DNA from 2 places in the Streptococcus sp. 544 genome. Region 1 is predicted to be linked to the other one. Evidence: predicted binding sites of a transcription regulator. Region 1 holds the regulator's gene; the other holds the start of a gene.

What was found. The regulator Rex, encoded in region 1, represses fermentation and respiration genes when NADH is low (regulators of the CRP and FNR family bind a similar motif). The targets are predictions, from matches to a motif close to TTGTGAANTANTTCACAA.
Region 2: the regulator Rex is predicted to act here: its motif matches at 1,780-1,797, upstream of adhE (bifunctional acetaldehyde-CoA/alcohol dehydrogenase).

The regions. Positions count from the first base shown of each region.
Region 1 covers NZ_VMMU01000006.1:390,055-399,029, forward strand. Annotated here, with positions in the region: gene pcrA (DNA helicase PcrA) at 1-1,521, shown strand, start outside; gene radC (DNA repair protein RadC) at 1,564-2,244, shown strand; gene HT728_RS04615 (gamma-glutamyl-gamma-aminobutyrate hydrolase family protein) at 2,241-2,930, opposite strand; gene HT728_RS04620 (redox-sensing transcriptional repressor Rex) at 2,948-3,589, opposite strand; gene HT728_RS04625 (DUF4649 family protein) at 3,672-3,887, opposite strand; gene HT728_RS04630 (DUF1831 domain-containing protein) at 3,895-4,242, opposite strand; gene HT728_RS04635 (cysteine desulfurase family protein) at 4,247-5,362, opposite strand; gene HT728_RS04640 (ribose-phosphate diphosphokinase) at 5,372-6,331, opposite strand; gene HT728_RS04645 (CYTH domain-containing protein) at 6,444-7,013, opposite strand; gene HT728_RS04650 (GTP pyrophosphokinase family protein) at 7,142-7,813, shown strand; gene HT728_RS04655 (NAD kinase) at 7,797-8,615, shown strand; gene HT728_RS04660 (RluA family pseudouridine synthase) at 8,612-8,975, shown strand, end outside.
Region 2 covers NZ_VMMU01000025.1:10,874-19,848, forward strand. Annotated here, with positions in the region: gene adhE (bifunctional acetaldehyde-CoA/alcohol dehydrogenase) at 1-1,745, opposite strand, end outside; gene HT728_RS09100 (MORN repeat-containing protein) at 2,045-2,455, opposite strand; gene HT728_RS09105 (low molecular weight protein-tyrosine-phosphatase) at 2,442-2,885, opposite strand; gene yajC (preprotein translocase subunit YajC) at 2,932-3,231, opposite strand; gene tkt (transketolase) at 3,348-5,324, opposite strand; gene HT728_RS09120 (ribonuclease P) at 5,441-6,064, opposite strand; gene jag (RNA-binding cell elongation regulator Jag/EloR) at 6,115-7,104, opposite strand; gene HT728_RS09130 (membrane protein insertase YidC) at 7,122-7,946, opposite strand; gene rnpA (ribonuclease P protein component) at 7,921-8,292, opposite strand; gene HT728_RS09140 (acetate kinase) at 8,442-8,975, opposite strand, start outside.

The DNA.
Region 1 (8,975 bases):
GATATGCAGAACATCTTGGATTTTGAAAAGGATTATCCTCAAGCCAAGGTAGTTTTGTTGGAGGAGAATTATCGTTCCACCAAAACCATTCTCCAAGCGGCCAACGAGGTCATTAAAAACAATAAAAACCGTCGTCCTAAGAATCTCTGGACTCAAAATGCTGATGGGGAGCAAATCGTTTACTATCGTGCCAATGATGAACTAGATGAGGCTGTATTTGTAGCCAAAACCATCGATGAACTTGGTCGGAGTCAAAACTTCCTTCACAAGGATTTTGCAGTTCTCTATCGGACTAATGCGCAGTCCCGTACTATTGAGGAAGCCCTGCTCAAGTCCAATATTCCTTATACCATGGTCGGAGGAACCAAGTTCTACAGCCGTAAGGAAATCCGAGATATTATCGCTTACCTCAACCTCATTGCTAATTTGAGTGATAATATTAGTTTTGAGCGTATTATCAACGAACCGAAACGTGGAATTGGTCCAGGTACAGTTGAGAAAATCCGTGACTTTGCCAATATGCAAGACATGTCTATGCTAGATGCTTCAGCCAATATTATGTTGTCTGGTATCAAGGGTAAAGCAGCCCAGTCAATTTGGGATTTTGCAAATATGATTTTGGATTTGCGGGATCAACTGGACCAGTTAAGCATTACTGAGTTGGTTGAGGCAGTTCTAGAAAAAACAGGGTACGTTGATATCCTTAATGCTCAAGCAACCTTAGAAAGCAAGGCTCGAGTTGAAAATATCGAAGAGTTTCTTTCTGTGACGAAAAACTTTGATGACACCTCTGATGGGTCAGAAGAGGAAACTGGTCTGGACAAGCTGAGTCGTTTCTTAAATGATTTAGCCTTGATTGCGGATACAGATTCAGGTAGTCAGGAGACATCAGAAGTGACCCTGATGACCCTGCATGCTGCCAAAGGTCTCGAGTTTCCAGTTGTCTTTTTGATTGGGATGGAAGAAAATGTCTTCCCACTTAGTCGTGCAGCTGAAGATCAAGATGAATTGGAAGAAGAGCGCCGTCTAGCCTATGTAGGTATCACGCGTGCAGAGAAAATCCTCTATCTGACAAATGCCAACTCGCGCCTGCTTTTTGGTCGTACCAACTACAACCGTCCCACTCGTTTTATTAACGAAATCAGCTCGGACTTACTTGAGTATCAAGGTCTGGCTCGTCCAGCAAATACAAGCTTTAAGGCATCATATAGCAGTGGTGGTCTTGCCTTCGGTCATGGTATGAGTTTGGCTCAGGCTCTTCAAGACCGTAAACGCAGTGCAGCACCAAAAACTATCCAGTCAAGCGGTCTTCCATTTGGTCAATTTACAGCTGGAGCAAAATCAGCTTCTAGCGAGACGAATTGGTCCATTGGTGACATTGCCCTCCACAAGAAATGGGGAGAGGGAACTGTTCTGGAAGTTTCAGGTAGTGGTGCTACGCAGGAATTGAAAATCAATTTCCCAGAAGTAGGTTTGAAAAAACTTTTAGCTAGTGTAGCCCCAATTGAGAAAAAAATCTAATTTTTCATCCTTCTCACGAATAATAAAGTGAGGAGGATTTTTATGTACAGTATTTCATTCCAAGAAGATTCATTATTACCAAGAGAAAGACTGGCTCAAGAAGGAGTGGAAGCGCTCAGTAACCAAGAGTTGCTAGCTATTTTACTCAGAACAGGAACACGTCAGGCTAGCGTTTTTGAAATTGCCCAGAAAGTTTTGAACAACCTTTCAAGGCTAACGGATTTGAAAAAAATGACCCTGCAGGAATTGCAGAGTCTGTCTGGTATCGGCCGTGTTAAGGCCATAGAGTTACAAGCTATGATTGAACTGGGGCATCGTATTCACAAACACGAAACCCTTGAGATGGAAAGTATTCTCAGCAGTCAAAAGTTAGCCAAGAAGATGCAACAGGAGTTGGGACATAAAAAACAAGAGCACTTGGTGGCGCTCTATCTCAATACTCAAAATCAAATCATCCATCAACAGACCATTTTTATCGGTTCTGCAACTCGTAGTATCGCTGAACCGCGAGAGATTCTTCACTATGCAATCAAGCATATGGCGACTTCACTTATCTTGGTCCACAATCATCCTTCAGGAGCGGTAGCACCTAGTCGAAATGATGATCATGTTACTAAACTTGTCAAAGAAGCCTGCGACCTGATGGGGATTGTTCTCTTGGACCATTTGATTGTCTCTCACTCCAGTTACTTTAGTTATCGTGAAAAGACGGATTTAATCTAAAGTTCATTAACGACATAGTCAAAGAGGTTTTTATCTTTTGTACGATTTTCAAATAGAAACTCTGGATGCCATTGGACACCGAGAAAGGCAACATCATCCGTACTCATGACAGCCTCAATGATACCATCTTTAGGATCATGAGCTGCAATCTTTAAGTTAGGTGCTAAATCCTTAATACTCTGATGGTGGAAGGAGTTGATATGGGAGATTTCTCCATAGATTTCTCGAAGAATAGTATCAGGTTCTGTTACCAAGCGTTGAGTTGTGTATTCGGCAGAACAATCCTGCCAGTGGTCTTCGATATCTTGGTACAGAGTTCCGCCCATGGCAACGTTAAAAAGCTGAGTCCCACGACAGACAGAAAAAACTGGCTTTTTCTGTTTAATAGCTTCCTTGATGAGGGCCAGTTCGAAGATATCTCTTTGAAGGTGGTAGTCATCGCTATCAATAGTTTTTGGTTCACCATAGAATTTTGGATCAACATTTTGCCCACCTGTCAAGATGAGCTTGTCAATCAAATTGATATAGTGGCTAGCCATTTCTTGATCACCAATCGGTAGGATGATGGGAATCCCTCCAGCGTCTTTAACGCCTTCAACAAAGCCTTTTGCTGCGTAGCTCATCATGATGTCATCATCTGGATGAGTTTTTTCGTTTCCTGTAATCCCTATAACTGGTTTTTTCATAAAATGATTTTCGCTTTCTAATCCTCTTTTCGCATGAAGTAGAGGAGAGTTTGGAGTTCACTTGTCAAATCGACATACTGAACGACCACGTCTTTTGGTAAATGCAGATGGACTGGTGAAAAACTGAGAATTCCTTTCACGCCAGCATCTACCAAGAGATTGGCAACCTCTTGTGACTTGACGCTGGGAACTGTCAGGATAGCAGTCTTCACATCAGCATCCTTGATTTTATCCTTGATTTGAGAAATTCCGTAAATGGGAATTCCATCAGGAGTTTGGCTACCGACTTCAGGATGGTCATCTAGGTCAAAGGCCATGATAATCTTCATCTTGTTACGCTCATGAAAGCGGTAGTGGAGAAGGGCATGGCCCATATTTCCAATACCAACCAGCATGACATTGGTGATGGAGTTATCATTAAGCAAATCGGCAAAAAACGTCATCAGTTTTTTGACATCATAGCCAAAACCACGACGACCTAGTTCACCAAAATAGGAAAAATCACGACGTACGGTCGCTGAATCAATACCGATAGCCTCTGCAATTTGCTTAGAGTTGGCACGTTCAATCTTTTCTGCATGAAATCTCTTAAAAATTCGATAGTAGAGAGAGAGTCTTTTTGCTGTAGCTTTTGGAATAGCAGACTGTTTATCTTTCACAAAATCACAACCTTTCTATTCTTCTATTTTATAGAAACATTGTGAAAAAATCAACAAAAACAAGAAAAAACTAAGAAAAATCTTAGTTTTGATGTAAAAAATCTGCATGTGATAGAAAACGGTAGAGGTCTCCGACCAGACCCTGATAAACTTCCTGGCCCTTAAAAGTCAAAGAAGTCACATAAAGTGTATCTGGTAGAGTCACACATCCTGACAAAGCTAGCATGAGAGCCTCATAATCTTCATACTTGAGTGTACGCTCTACATGATAGCTGTCCTTATAGGTCAGTTCAAACATTTTGGCTCTATCTTTCCGATTTTGTAAAGACACCACGTTCTACTAAGCTATCCATGAGGAAATAGAATTTTTCCTGATGAATGTGGTGATCTTCTGATTTGAAAATATCAACTAGACGAAGGCCAAACTTGTCAGTGATATTGATTTTAGCACCTGTAAGTTCCTTGTTAATGATGATTTTGAGTTGGAAGCCTTCACCGCTGTTTGGCACTTTTTCAAGTAGGCGAGTCAATTCATAGTTACCAACCTTAGTCTCAAAAAAGGTGTTGTCCTTAAGGGTGAATTTTTTAACAGAAGGGCTAAGAGTGTAGTCGTAACGACAATTTTTTAACAGAATGGTTTTTTCAAATGCCATATGGCTAACCTCCGATAATTTCTTTTAAGGTTTTTGCGAGGGTATGTAGGTCTTCAACAGTATTTTCTGACGACAAACTGATGCGAACGGATTCTTTCAAGCGTTCTGAATTTGCCCCGTACATGGCTTCGAGAACATGGCTGGATTGTACAATGCCCGCAGTACAGGCTGAACCAGTAGAGATAGAAATTCCAGCCAAATCTAGACGAAGGAGTAAGAGGTCATTTTTCTGGCCAGGAAATCCAATATTGAGAACATAAGGAAGATGATGTTGTCCTCTATTCAGGTAATACTGAATTCCCTCTAGCTCTGCCAGAAAGGCAGTCTCTAGATTTTGTACATGTTGAAAATGTTCTTCTTGTTTTTCGAGGTCTTCTTTTAGGGCTGCAACCATACCCACGATGGCAGCTAGATTTTCAGTCCCTGCACGTTTTTTCTGTTCTTGGTCTCCGCCATGTAGATAAGAATCAAAGTCCATGCTAGATGCGTAGAGAAAGCCGATTCCCTTAGGGCCATGGAACTTGTGGGCAGAAGCAGTGAGAAAATCAATGCCCAATTCTTCTGGATGTATAGGGATTTTACCAATAACCTGAACTGCATCAACATGATAGGCAGCAGGGTGTTGCTTGAGTATTTGGCCAATTTCAGCAATGGGAAGTAGGTTTCCTGTCTCATTATTAGCAAACATGGTAGAAACCAAAATCGTATCGTCACGTAAGGCCTCTTGAATTTGCTGGGCAGTGATTTCCTGATTTTCTGGCTGGATAATGGTTGCTTCAAACCCAAAGTGCTGAACCAAGTAATCAATGGTTTCAAGGACAGCATGGTGCTCAATGGCAGTTGTGATGATATGTTTTCCTTGTTCTTGGTGACGAAGGCAGTAGCCAATGATAGCAGTATTGTTGCCTTCAGTCCCACCAGAAGTGAAAAAGATATGTTGAGGTTTTGTCCCCAGTAACTGAGCTAGTTCCTGACGGGCTTCTCGCAAGAGTTTGCCAGCTTGACGACCATGTCCATGAATACTAGAAGGATTGCCATGGGTTTCTTGTAAAACCTTGGTCATAGCTGAAATAGCAACTGCTGACATAGGAGTCGTTGCAGCATTGTCCAAATAAATCAAAGAATCACCTTATTTCTTTTTGTTGTAAGCAAAGAGTGGGCTGACTGGTTTTCTTTCGTGGATACGTACGATAGCGTCACCAATTAACTCACTAGCAGTGATGTAGCATACGTTTTTAGGAGTTTTTTCTTTTGTTGCTACTGAATCAGTCACAAGAATTTCTTTAATCTTAGTATTGTCAAGAAGTTCAGCAGCTCCTTCAACGAAGAGACCGTGGCTAGAAACAGCATAAATTTCTGTAGCTCCTTCACGTTCAACGATTTTAGCAGCTTCAGAGAAGGTACGTCCTGTATTAAGAATATCATCAATCAAGATGGCTTGTTTACCTTCAACATCACCGATAATATAACCTTCGTTGCGAGTTGCATCATCCTGAGGGTAGTCGATAATGGCGATAGGAGCATCAAGATATTCAGCCAGGCTACGAGCACGTTTTACACCTGAATTTTTAGGGCTAACGACAACAACATCTGAACCGAGTAGTCCCTTATCGCAGTAATGTTTTGCAAATAGGGGAACAGTGAAAAGATTATCCACTGGAATATCAAAGAAACCTTGGACCTGAACGGCATGCAAATCAAGAGTCAGGATACGATCAACCCCAGCCTTAACCAGCATATTGGCAACTAGTTTTGCTGTAAGTGGCTCACGAGGACAAGCAATGCGGTCTTGACGTGCATAGCCAAAATATGGAAGGACAACGTTGATACTGTGGGCACTTGCGCGCACACAAGCGTCGACCATGATTAACAATTCCATTAGGTGGTTGTTGACAGGGAAACTTGTTGATTGGATGATGTAAACATCATAACCACGGACACTTTCTTCAATATTCACTTGGATTTCTCCGTCTGAAAATTGACGTGATGATAGTTTTCCAAGTGGGACACCAACAGCTTCAGCAATTTTCTGTGCAATCTCTTGGTTAGAGTTGAGTGCGAAAAGTTTCATGTTTTTTCTATCTGACATTATAGACCGTCCTCTGTAAACTTTATAAATCCTAGTGATATTTGCCTTACATATATGAACTGGGATTCGTGTATTTTTATCTTTTCTATTTTACCAAAAAATGGAGATTATTTCAGCTATTTTTCATACTTTTGACAAATCGAACCAATTTTGAAGTAGCTTTTTGATAGGAAATCTGATTTTTCTCTAAAAATTGTTGGAAATCCTGTTTGCCTTGCTCGTGATTTTCCACTTCAAGCTCCAATTCGTAATCCGTCATATCAAAGTATTGACTTTCATCCAGAGCCATGAGACCAATAGATGTTTGCATTTCATAGCGAAGTGTTGTTAGACAACCAAGTACCTGCCAGTTCTTGCTTTGGATGCCATGTTTCGCCAATTCATCCAGTACTAGCCCTTGAGGAAGTTCTTCCTTAGACAGATAGTTTTCAGCATCTTTTAGTTGCAATTTTTGGTTGTATTCCATGTTTCCAACACTCTGCGGGACTTTGAGTGTCAACTCAGCCCAGTCTTCAAAGGTTCGAATGCGCATAGCGACTTTCTTTTCTCGCAGTTCAAAATCAGGCGTGTCGATGTAGTAATTTTTTTGAAGAACAGGAGTGACACCTGTGAACTGGTCTTTTAGACGGTTATATTCATCTTTTTTCAAGAGTGTTTTCAATTCAATTTCTAAATGTTTCATTTTTCTTACCTTTTCTTTATCGTTGAAAGCGGATTTATGGTATAATAAGCATTGTATTTATTGTATATGAATCTGGAGAAAAAATCAAAGATATTTTTGACGGATAATATGAGAACAAGGGAGAATATATGACCTTAGAATGGGAAGAATTTCTAGATCCTTACATTCAAGCTGTTGGTGAGTTAAAGATTAAACTTCGTGGTATTCGCAAGCAATATCGTAAGCAAAATAAGCATTCTCCGATTGAGTTTGTGACGGGTCGGGTCAAGCCAATTGAGAGCATCAAAGAAAAAATGGCTCGTCGTGGCATTACTTATGCGACCTTAGAGCACGATTTGCAGGATATTGCTGGCTTACGTGTGATGGTTCAGTTTGTAGATGACGTCAAGGAAGTAGTGGAGATTTTGCATAAGCGTCAGGATATGCGAATCATACAGGAGCGAGATTACATTACTCATCGAAAGGCTTCAGGCTACCGTTCCTATCATGTGGTAGTAGAATATACGGTTGATACCATCAATGGAGCCAAGACCATTTTGGCAGAAATTCAAATTCGTACCTTGGCCATGAATTTCTGGGCAACGATAGAACATTCTCTCAACTACAAGTACCAAGGGGATTTCCCAGATGAGATTAAGAAGCGACTGGAAATTACAGCTAGAATCGCCCATCAGTTGGATGAAGAAATGGGTGAAATTCGTGATGATATCCAGGAAGCCCAGGCTCTTTTTGATCCCTTGAGTAGAAAATTAAATGACGGTGTAGGAAACAGTGACGATACAGATGAAGAATACAGGTAAACGAATTGATCTGATAGCCAATAGAAAACCGCAGAGTCAAAGGGTTTTGTATGAATTGCGAGATCGTTTGAAGAGAAATCAGTTTATACTCAATGATAGCAGTCCGGACATTGTCATTTCCATTGGTGGAGATGGCATGCTCTTGTCGGCCTTTCATAAGTACGAAGACCAACTTGATAAGGTACGCTTTATCGGTCTTCATACAGGACATCTGGGCTTTTATACCGATTATCGTGATTTTGAGTTGGATAAGTTAATGACCAATTTGCAGCTAGATACCGGAGCAAGGGTTTCTTACCCTGTTCTAAATGTGAAGGTTTTTCTTGGAAATGGAGAGGTCAAGATTTTTCGTGCCCTCAATGAAGCCAGCATCCGCAGGTCTGATCGAACCATGGTGGCAGATATTGTCATCAATGGTGTTCCCTTTGAACGTTTTCGCGGAGATGGCTTAACAGTTTCGACACCGACTGGTAGCACTGCCTATAACAAGTCTCTTGGTGGTGCTGTTTTACACCCTACCATTGAAGCTTTGCAATTAACGGAAATTGCCAGCCTTAATAATCGTGTCTATCGAACTCTGGGCTCTTCCATTATTGTGCCTAAGAAGGATAAGATTGAACTCATTCCAACAAGAAATGATTACCACACCATTTCGGTTGACAATAGTGTCTATTCTTTTCGTAGTATCGAGCGAATCGAGTATCAAATTGATCATCATAAGATTCACTTTGTCGCGACTCCTAGCCATACCAGCTTCTGGAACCGCGTTAAAGATGCCTTTATCGGCGAGGTGGACGAATGAGGTTTGAATTTATCGCAGATGAGCATGTCAAGGTTAAGACCTTCTTAAAAAAGCACGAGGTTTCTAAGGGACTTTTGGCCAAGATTAAGTTTCGAGGTGGAGCTATTCTAGTCAATGACCAACCGCAAAATGCAACTTATCTATTGGACATTGGAGACCGCGTTACCATTGATATTCCTGCTGAGGAAGGTTTTGAAACTCTGGAAGCTATCGAGCGCCCACTGGATATTCTCTATGAGGATGACCATTTTCTAGTCTTGAATAAATCCTATGGAGTTGCTTCTATTCCTAGTGTTAACCACTCCAATACCATTGCCAATTTTATCAAGGGTTACTACGTCAAGCAAAATTATGAAAATC
Region 2 (8,975 bases), on a different contig from region 1:
CGGAAGTCTACTTCTGGTTGTTCGTAGAAGAGCCACATTACTTTAGCAGCATCCATTGGAGATCCACCACCGAGAGCGATGATTGTATCTGGTTTGAAGGCACGCATAATCTCAGTACCACGGTTTACAGTTGTGATATCTGGATCTGGTTCTACATCAGCAAAGATTTGGTAAACAACCTTATTGCGACGAAGGTCAAGTTGTTCGATGATACGATCAAGGAAGCCAAGCTCTACCATGGCATGGTCAGTAACGATCATGACACGTTCAACGTCACGACATTTTTGAAGGTATTGAATTGAATCACGTTCAAAGTATGTTTTTGAAGGAAGTTTCATCCATTGCATGTTATTTCTCCGTCTTCCGACTTTTTTGATATTCAAGAGGTTAATGGCACTAACGTTATCCCCAACTGAGTTGCGTCCGTAAGAACCACATCCAAGTGTCAATGATGGCAAGAAGGCATTGTAAACGTCCCCGATACCACCGAAAGTAGAAGGTGAGTTACAGATAACACGAATAGCTTTAACAGCTTTACCAAATTCTTTAGTCAATTCTTCGTCAGCTGTGTGGATGGCTGCTGAGTGGCCAAGACCGTTAAATTCAACCATTTGACGAGCCTTAGTAATACCATCTTCACGGCTTTCAGATTTCAAAACTGCGATAACTGGTGACAATTTTTCACGAGTCAATGGCTCATTTTCACCAACTTCTTTACATTCTGCAGCAAGAATGTTTGTTCCTTCTGGAACTGTAAATCCTGCTTGTTCTGCAATCCAGGTTGCCGGTTTACCAACGATGTCAGCGTTCAATTTTGCACCAGCACAGTTTTTGCTGTTTGCTTTCACGCCGAAGCAGAATTCTTCAAGAAGAGCTTTTTCTTTTTTGTTTACAAAGTAAGTGTGGTAAGATTTGAACTCTGCTACAAATTCATCGTAAATTTCTTTGTCAATGATAACCGCTTGCTCTGAGGCACAGACCATACCGTTATCAAATGATTTAGACATGACGATATCGTGTGCTGCTTGACGGATGTTTGCTGATTTTTCAACATAAGCTGGAACGTTTCCGGCACCTACCCCAAGAGCTGGTTTACCACATGAGTATGCGGCTTTAACCATGGCATTACCACCAGTTGCAAGAATTGTCGCAACGCCTTCGTGGTTCATAAGGGCACTTGTTGCTTCCATAGATGGTTGAGTAATCCATTGCACACAGTTTTCAGGAGCACCAGCTGCGATAGCTGCATCGCGGACGATACGAGCTGCATGAGCAGATGATTCTTGTGCTGATGGATGGAAGGCAAAGACGATTGGGTTACGTGTCTTCAATGAAATCAATGATTTGAAGATTGCTGTTGATGTTGGGTTTGTTGTTGGAGTGATACCACAAACAACACCAACTGGTTCAGCAATCAGGGTCAATCCTGTTACATCGTCTTCTTCAATAACACCAACTGTTTTAGTGTGGCGCATGTTGTTTACTACGTGTTCACAAGCAAACAAGTTCTTAGTTGCCTTATCTTCGAATACACCACGTCCTGTTTCTTCAAAGGCATGTAAAGCCAATTCTCCGTGGGCATCCAAAGCTGCCACTGACGCTTTAGCTACGATGTAGTCAACTTGCTCTTGATCCAATTTACGCATTTCCTCAAGGGCAACTAGAGCTTTTTGCACCAAGCCGTCGACATGCTTTTCAGCAGCGAGTTTCTTTTCCTCTGGTGTCACAGTTTTTTTATCAGCCATATTTTCCTCCATAGCTTTCAAGGATTGACATCCTTTGTTAATTTTTTCACAAGTTTATTATAACGCATTATTTCAACTTTGTAAACAATTTCATAAACATTTCACAAAGAATTTTTAGCACCTTGTGAAATGTTTGTCATTTTCTTTTCTTAGCAAGCTTTTTCTTTAAAGTTTGTGAAATTTATTTCAAATATTTTTTATTTCACAAACTCATTTGGAAGAGAATCTTGGAAAGAAAGGGATTTGCAGGTAAGCGCTTACTTAAACATTCTAACAATACCTCCTTTGATAAGGAGGCTTTATTTTTGTTGAAAAACGCCTTGTTTAAAAGTCCCTTCATAAACGACTTCTTGTTCTGTTGTTAGTTTTCCTTTTCCTTCAGCTTGACCATTTACAAAATCACCTTCGTAGGTCCAGCCTTCTTTGGATTGAAAGGTACCTTTTCCGTTGAAGGCTCCATTGTTGAAACCACCTGTATATTGGTCTCCATTTTGGAAAGTAATGGTACCTTGTCCATTCATTTTACCACGTACAAGACTGCCGTCGTAAACAATGGTTCCATTATCAAGCTTTAAAACACCTTTTCCAGGAATATTTAGAAAAAAGACGAGTAGAGCACAGAAAACAATGACAACTACTGCTAAAAGCTCTAAACGTGGACGAGTCAGATAGACACGGTACTTTTCGTAAAAATTCTTAAGATTTTCCATCTTCACTCTCCTTTTCTAAACGTTCTAGCCAAGTTTGACAACCCTCTTGAACACGTCGATAGGTTTCCTCAAAATCTCCTGTATACCAAGGGTCTGGAACACTTTCTGATGCGAATGAGTAAATCTTATCTTGACAGTCTGCTGGACACATCTGACGTAAGTCAGAAACATTTGAAGCATCCATTCCGATAATATAATCAAAGTCTTCAAAATCTTCCTTACTAATCTGAAGCGATGTTTTGTTCTTGTCATACAGAATCTGATACTGTTGAAAAATCCCTTGAGTGCCCTTATGAATCGGATTACCATGTTCCCAAGAGGAAGTCGCTCGACTTTGGATTTCGTAGTTATCTGTCATTGATTTCATAACAAACTCAGCCATAGGGCTACGGCAAATATTTCCCAGACAGACAAAGACTAGTTTTTTCATCCCATTTCCTTTCTTCTATAGAAAAACGGGAGTTAGTAATCCCGTCTTATTTTTCAATTGCGCCTTCGAGTGAAGCTGTTTCTTTCAGCGGTAATACTGTCTTGATAGCAGCTAATTCAAAAGTCAAGTAAACTCCATCTACATCAAGAACAATCGTTCTCTTCTCCGTATCTACTTCATCGACTGTTCCGTAAAGTCCACCGATTGTAATAACTTCATAGCCTTTTTGCAGTTTGTTTAAACTTTCCATACGTTTTTGTGCTTGTTTCTTTTGAGAGCGTTGCGTAAAGAACATCAAGCCAACCATAGCCACAAGAATGATTAAAAATGTATATTGTGATTCCATTATATTCTCCTTTGTCTTTTACATAGGACTACTATATCAAATTTCAGCTACTTTTACAAGATTGTACCTTGCTTTTCTAGTAAGAAAAATCAGAGCCTGCGCCCTGATTTTTAGGATTATTTCAAGTTTTGAACGACTTTTACAAGATTTTCTACAGTAAAGCCATATTCTGCCAATACTTTTGGTGCTGGAGCAGAGGCTCCGAAGGTATCAATACCGAGAACAGCACCATCGAGACCAACATATTTGTACCAGTTTTGAGTTGCACCCATTTCGACTGCAACACGACGGCGAACTGCATTTGGAAGAATTTCTTCCTTGTATGCTGCATCTTGTTTATCAAAGACATCTGTAGATGGCATGCTGACTACGCGGACTTTTGCTCCTTGACTAGCCAATTCTTTGGCAGCCGAGACAGCAAGATTGACCTCTGAACCTGTTGCAATCAAGATAGTATCAAAGTCGGATGCATTTTCATAGACAACATAGGCACCTTTAGCAACCTTGTCGAAGTCCGTTCCTTCTTCGACAGTCAAGTTTTGACGTGTCAAGACAAGGGCAGTTGGCGTTTTCTCACTTGTCACTGCAAGATACCAAGCTGCTTGAGTTTCACGCGCATCTGCTGGACGGAAAACATTTAGATTTGGCATAGCACGAAGACCTGCTAAATGCTCAACTGGTTCGTGCGTTGGACCATCTTCCCCAACTGCAATTGAATCGTGAGTAAAGACATAAGTCACAGGAAGACCTTGCAAGGCTGACAAGCGGACAGCTGCCTTCACATAGTCAGAGAAGACGAAGAAAGTTCCACCGTATACACGAAGTCCACCATGAAGAGCCATCCCGTTCAAGATCGTTCCCATTGCAAATTCACGAACACCAAACTGAATGTTGCGGTTCAAGCGATTGGCATCATCTTGAAGTCCATCAGTCTTGATATAAGTCATGTTTGAGTGAGCTAGGTCAGCTGAACCACCCAAGAAAGTTGGTAACTTAGCTGCCACTACATTCAAGGCATCTTGGCTTGAATTACGAGTTGCTTGAGAGAAGCCATTTTCTAAAGCTGGGAAGTCTGCTGGAGTCACTTCAACTGGATCATGTCCATCAATAATGGCTTCTACTTCTGCTGCCAGTTCTGGATGAGCTTCTTTATAATCAGCAACTAATTTTACCCAAGCTTCATAAGCTGATGCGCCACGGTCTGCAACATGTTCTTTGAAATCAGCATATACTTGTTCTGGGATTTCAAACGGATCGTAGTCCCAACCGAGAGCTTGACGAGTTGCTGCAGTTTCATCTGCTCCAAGAGGAGCACCGTGTACGGCATTAGTTCCTTGTTTATTTGGAGAACCGTATCCAATAACAGTTTTCACTTCAATCAAAGATGGCTTGCCTGAAGCCTTAGCTGTCTCGATAGCAGCATGGATTGCTTCTAAGTCTGTTCCATCTTCAACCAAGGCTGTATGCCAACCGTAGGCATTGTAACGGTCACGAACACTCTCTGTAAATGAATCCTTTGTCTCACCATCCAAGTTGATGTCATTTGAATCGTAAAGAACAACCAACTTGTCCAGTTTTTGCAAACCTGCGTATGAAGCTGCCTCACTTGAAACACCTTCCATCAAGTCTCCGTCTCCACAGATAACATAAGTATAGTGGTCAAAGATATTGTAGCCTTCACGGTTATATTTGGCTGCCAAGAAACGTTCTGCTTGGGCAAAACCAGTGGCAGTTGAAATCCCTTGACCTAGAGGACCTGTCGTAGCATCAATCCCTGCTGTATGACCAAATTCTGGGTGACCTGGTGTTTTTGAACCCCATTGACGGAAGCTCTTGATCTCATCCATACTGACATCTTCAAAACCAGAAAGGTGAAGAAGGGCATAAAGAAGCATTGAACCATGGCCTGCTGAAAGAATAAAGCGGTCGCGGTTAATCCAGTTTGGTTTAGCTGGATTGATACGAAGTTGTTTTGTAAAGAGGCTGTAAGCCATCGGAGCCGCTCCCATAACCACACCTGGGTGACCTGAGTTGGCTTTATTGATGGCGTCAATACCTAGGAAACGAATTGCATTAACAGATAGATTTGACATAGAATTTCCTTTCTATTTGAGGTGATTATTAGATCACACATTCTATTTTACTATTATATGAAAAAATACATAGAATAGCAATTAAACAATTCGACGCTAGATAAGTCATCTATTTTCTACTCTCTGGTCGCCTGATAGTAAGGAAACAAGCGATCATAAGCTTCTTCTAATTTTTCTAAAATCACTTCTAATGATTGATTTTCTATGATAGAAACATCTATCTTCACTAAAACTTTTCGGACTTCCTGATTGGATAGTTTATTTCTTAAAATTTGACGATTTTCTTCGTTCGCATCCCACCGTTGACTTTGATCATCAGAGTAGACTAGATAATAAATCCCTTCAACGGTTGGAATTTCTAAAACTTTGACCTGCTTACCTAGAGTTTGCTCATCTTTCTTGCGCTCGATGAAACTGACTTCTAAGGAAATACCAAAATCAGAAGGATTCCCGTACAAACGTAAGGCTAGCATAGGTTCAGTCACTTTCCCCTCACGTTGTAGATAAACCCAAAAATGTGGTCTCAAACGCTGGGCCTGATTCATCCACTGGCTAGTCTGTTGGAGTTGCCATTCTGGATGACTGGTTTGAAATGCTTTAGTCAGTTCTGTAAAAGCCTTTCGAGCCTCTTGGCCTTTATGACGGAATTCCAGCATTTTCTCTCGTTCTTCCCCAGCTTTATCTGGATTACGGTACTGCAAACCTGCAAAGTCTAGATAGTCTCTTATCTTATTCAACATTAGTTTAATCTCCTCTAGCTAGCAAAAAATCAGGATAACCCTGATTTTACTTATTCTGTATCTACAACGACATAACGATTTGGCTCATCACCCTCAGAGTAACTCGTCACGCCATCCATACGTGAAATAATACGATGAATAATCTTGCGTTCGCTATTCGACATTGGATCTGTCTGATGACTGCGCCCTTCTTCTAAAACACGAGTCGCCAATTTTTGCGCATAGGTCTGCAAGACTTCTGCACGGTGTTCGACATAATCATTGACATTGATTGTAATGTAGAAGGTTCTTGAATAGCGGTTGTAAAGATAATTTTGAGCCAACAGTTGCAAGGCCTTCAAGACTTTACCATGGTAGCCGATAATACGACCTGGTTCGTTAGTATCAATTTGCAAATTGATGCTACGACGGTTATAATCATTTGAAAGCGTGGCCTCAACATCCATATCATCAATAATTGTTTGAACATAAGTCGTTACTTCCGTAGCTACTTGTTCAATATCAAAGCTAGGTTCAACTTTCAAGCCCAAGTCTTCTAGTTCTTGACTTTCAGTTTGCTCAGCTTGGATTTCAATATTAGGAGTTTCTACTACTTCTTCGAGGTCAGTTTCTTCAAGTTGTAATTCATTTAAAATCTCAATGTGACCAGTTTCTTCTAAGATAGTGCTGGCATGTCTTTCATGTTTTAAGATTTCAGCCTTGACTTCATCAGAAATACCTTGGCCTTCCTCTTCAATCTTTTTAATTGCTTCTACAACATGACCCAAATCAACAGTTGCTTCACTCACCGTCTTCACAGGCTCGTTCAAATCATTGATTTTTTTCGGAACGCCTTTTACTGCCTGTTGGTTTGCTTTGACAACTGTCGTTTCACTAATCGCTTCAATGTCAACCTGGGCTGGTTTTTTACCAAATAAACCAAGAAAGCCTTTTTTCTCACGAGAAATGACTTTAATATGTGCCTTCTTCCTTGGAATATCTAATTCTTTCAATCCTTTTTGGATTGCTTCTTCAACAGTTGAACCTGTAAATACTACCATTACCAGATTCCTCCTTATTATTTCGTTTTCTGAGCCTTTTTCTTGGCTTTTCTTTTTCTATTTTCCAAATCTTTCTGTGCCTGTACTACCGCCTCACGTTCTGCGATAATCTTGAATGGATTGTTCAAGAAATAGGTTTGCAAGACTTGGTAAGCATTGGACACTGCCCAGTAGAGAGCGACTCCGCTCGGAGCATAGACTCCAAAAACAAAGATCAAGACTGGAATCCCATACATCATCGCAGTTGTAGCCCCATTACGCTCAGACAAGGCTTTGTTGGACAGCCAAGTACTTAAAAAGGTAAATACTGCTGCTAAAATCGGGAGAACAAGGGTTGTATCTACACCACCAAGGTTAATCCATAAGAAATGACCTGTCTTCAAAAAGTCAACCCTTGATAGAGCTTGGAACAAGGCCAAAATAACCGGCATCTGAATCAAAATCGGCCAAAGTGAATCTGACTGTCTGACACCCATTTCTTTAAAGACTTTACGCATTTCTTGCTCTAGCTTGGTTCTGCTTTCCATATCTCGACCTGGATATTGTTCTCGAAGCGCCTTAATACGTGGTTGAGCTTCCTGCATTTTTCTGGAAGCCACCATTTGCACTTGAAAGACTGGCAAGAGAACTGTACGAATCAAGACCGTAAAGAGAATAATCCCCACTCCGATACTGATATCAAACGATAAAAAGCGAATGATTTCCGCAAAGAAGTAAACAAATTTACTCCAAAAATCAGCCGAATCGGCTGTAATATCACTAGTTGCCCCATTAGTCGCACAGGCTGTCATGATCAATAGAGACAGACCTAGCAAACTAGTCAACTGTAGTTTCTTTTTCACTCCCATTTCCTTCCTGGTAAATCTTTGATAATTTTAATACGTGGAGTAGATTTTTCTCCATCTCTGCGTATTCCAAGGTTTCGACCCCTTTCCGAGCAATGACAACAAAGTCGACATCTTCTACCAGACTCCCTTTTGCATTCTGGATAATATGCCGAATCCGTCGCTTGATTTGATTTCTAGTGACGGCATTCCCCAGTTTCTTGCTAACTGATAGACCTACTCGAAAATGGTTTTTCTGGTTTTCTAATTGGTAGACCACAAATTTGCGATTAGCAAAACTTGTCCCCTCCTTGAAAATCGCCTTAAAATCTTTCTCTCTTTTTACACGAAAGTTTTTCTTCAAAACTCAACTCCATCTATTAAATTACTACTATTATACCATATTTTTCAAAAAAGCCAATCATAGCAAGGTTTTGGACAATTTCATCAGAAAAAGAAGCTGGAAAAATAACTTTCCCAACTCCTTGTACGGAATATTTTTACTAGTTTTACTTATTTTTTCAAGCGTTCAACGTCACGGGCAATAACTAGCTCTTCATCTGTTGGAATAACCAATACACGGATTTTAGCTGCATCTGTTGAGATGTCTCCTGTCACGCCAAAGACATTCTTTTCTGGATCAACATCACAGCCAAACCAAGAGATACCTGAAATAACATCTTCACGTACATCGGTTGCATTTTCACCAACACCTGCTGTGAAAACAATGGCATCTGCTCCGTTTAGTACTGCAAGGTACTGACCGATATGTTTTTGGATACGATCAATATAGATTTCATAGGCCAAGGTAGCATCATGATCTCCTGCTTCTTTCGCAGCAATCACATCACGCATATCACTAGATTTACCTGAAACACCCATTAGTCCTGATTCACGATTAAGGACGTGACTAATGTCTTCAGGAGTATTAAAGTCCTCTGTATATTGCATTAAGTAAGGAATGATAGCTGGGTCAATATCCCCTGTACGAGTACCCATCATCACACCACCAAGTGGAGTGAAGCCCATTGATGTATCGACAGATTG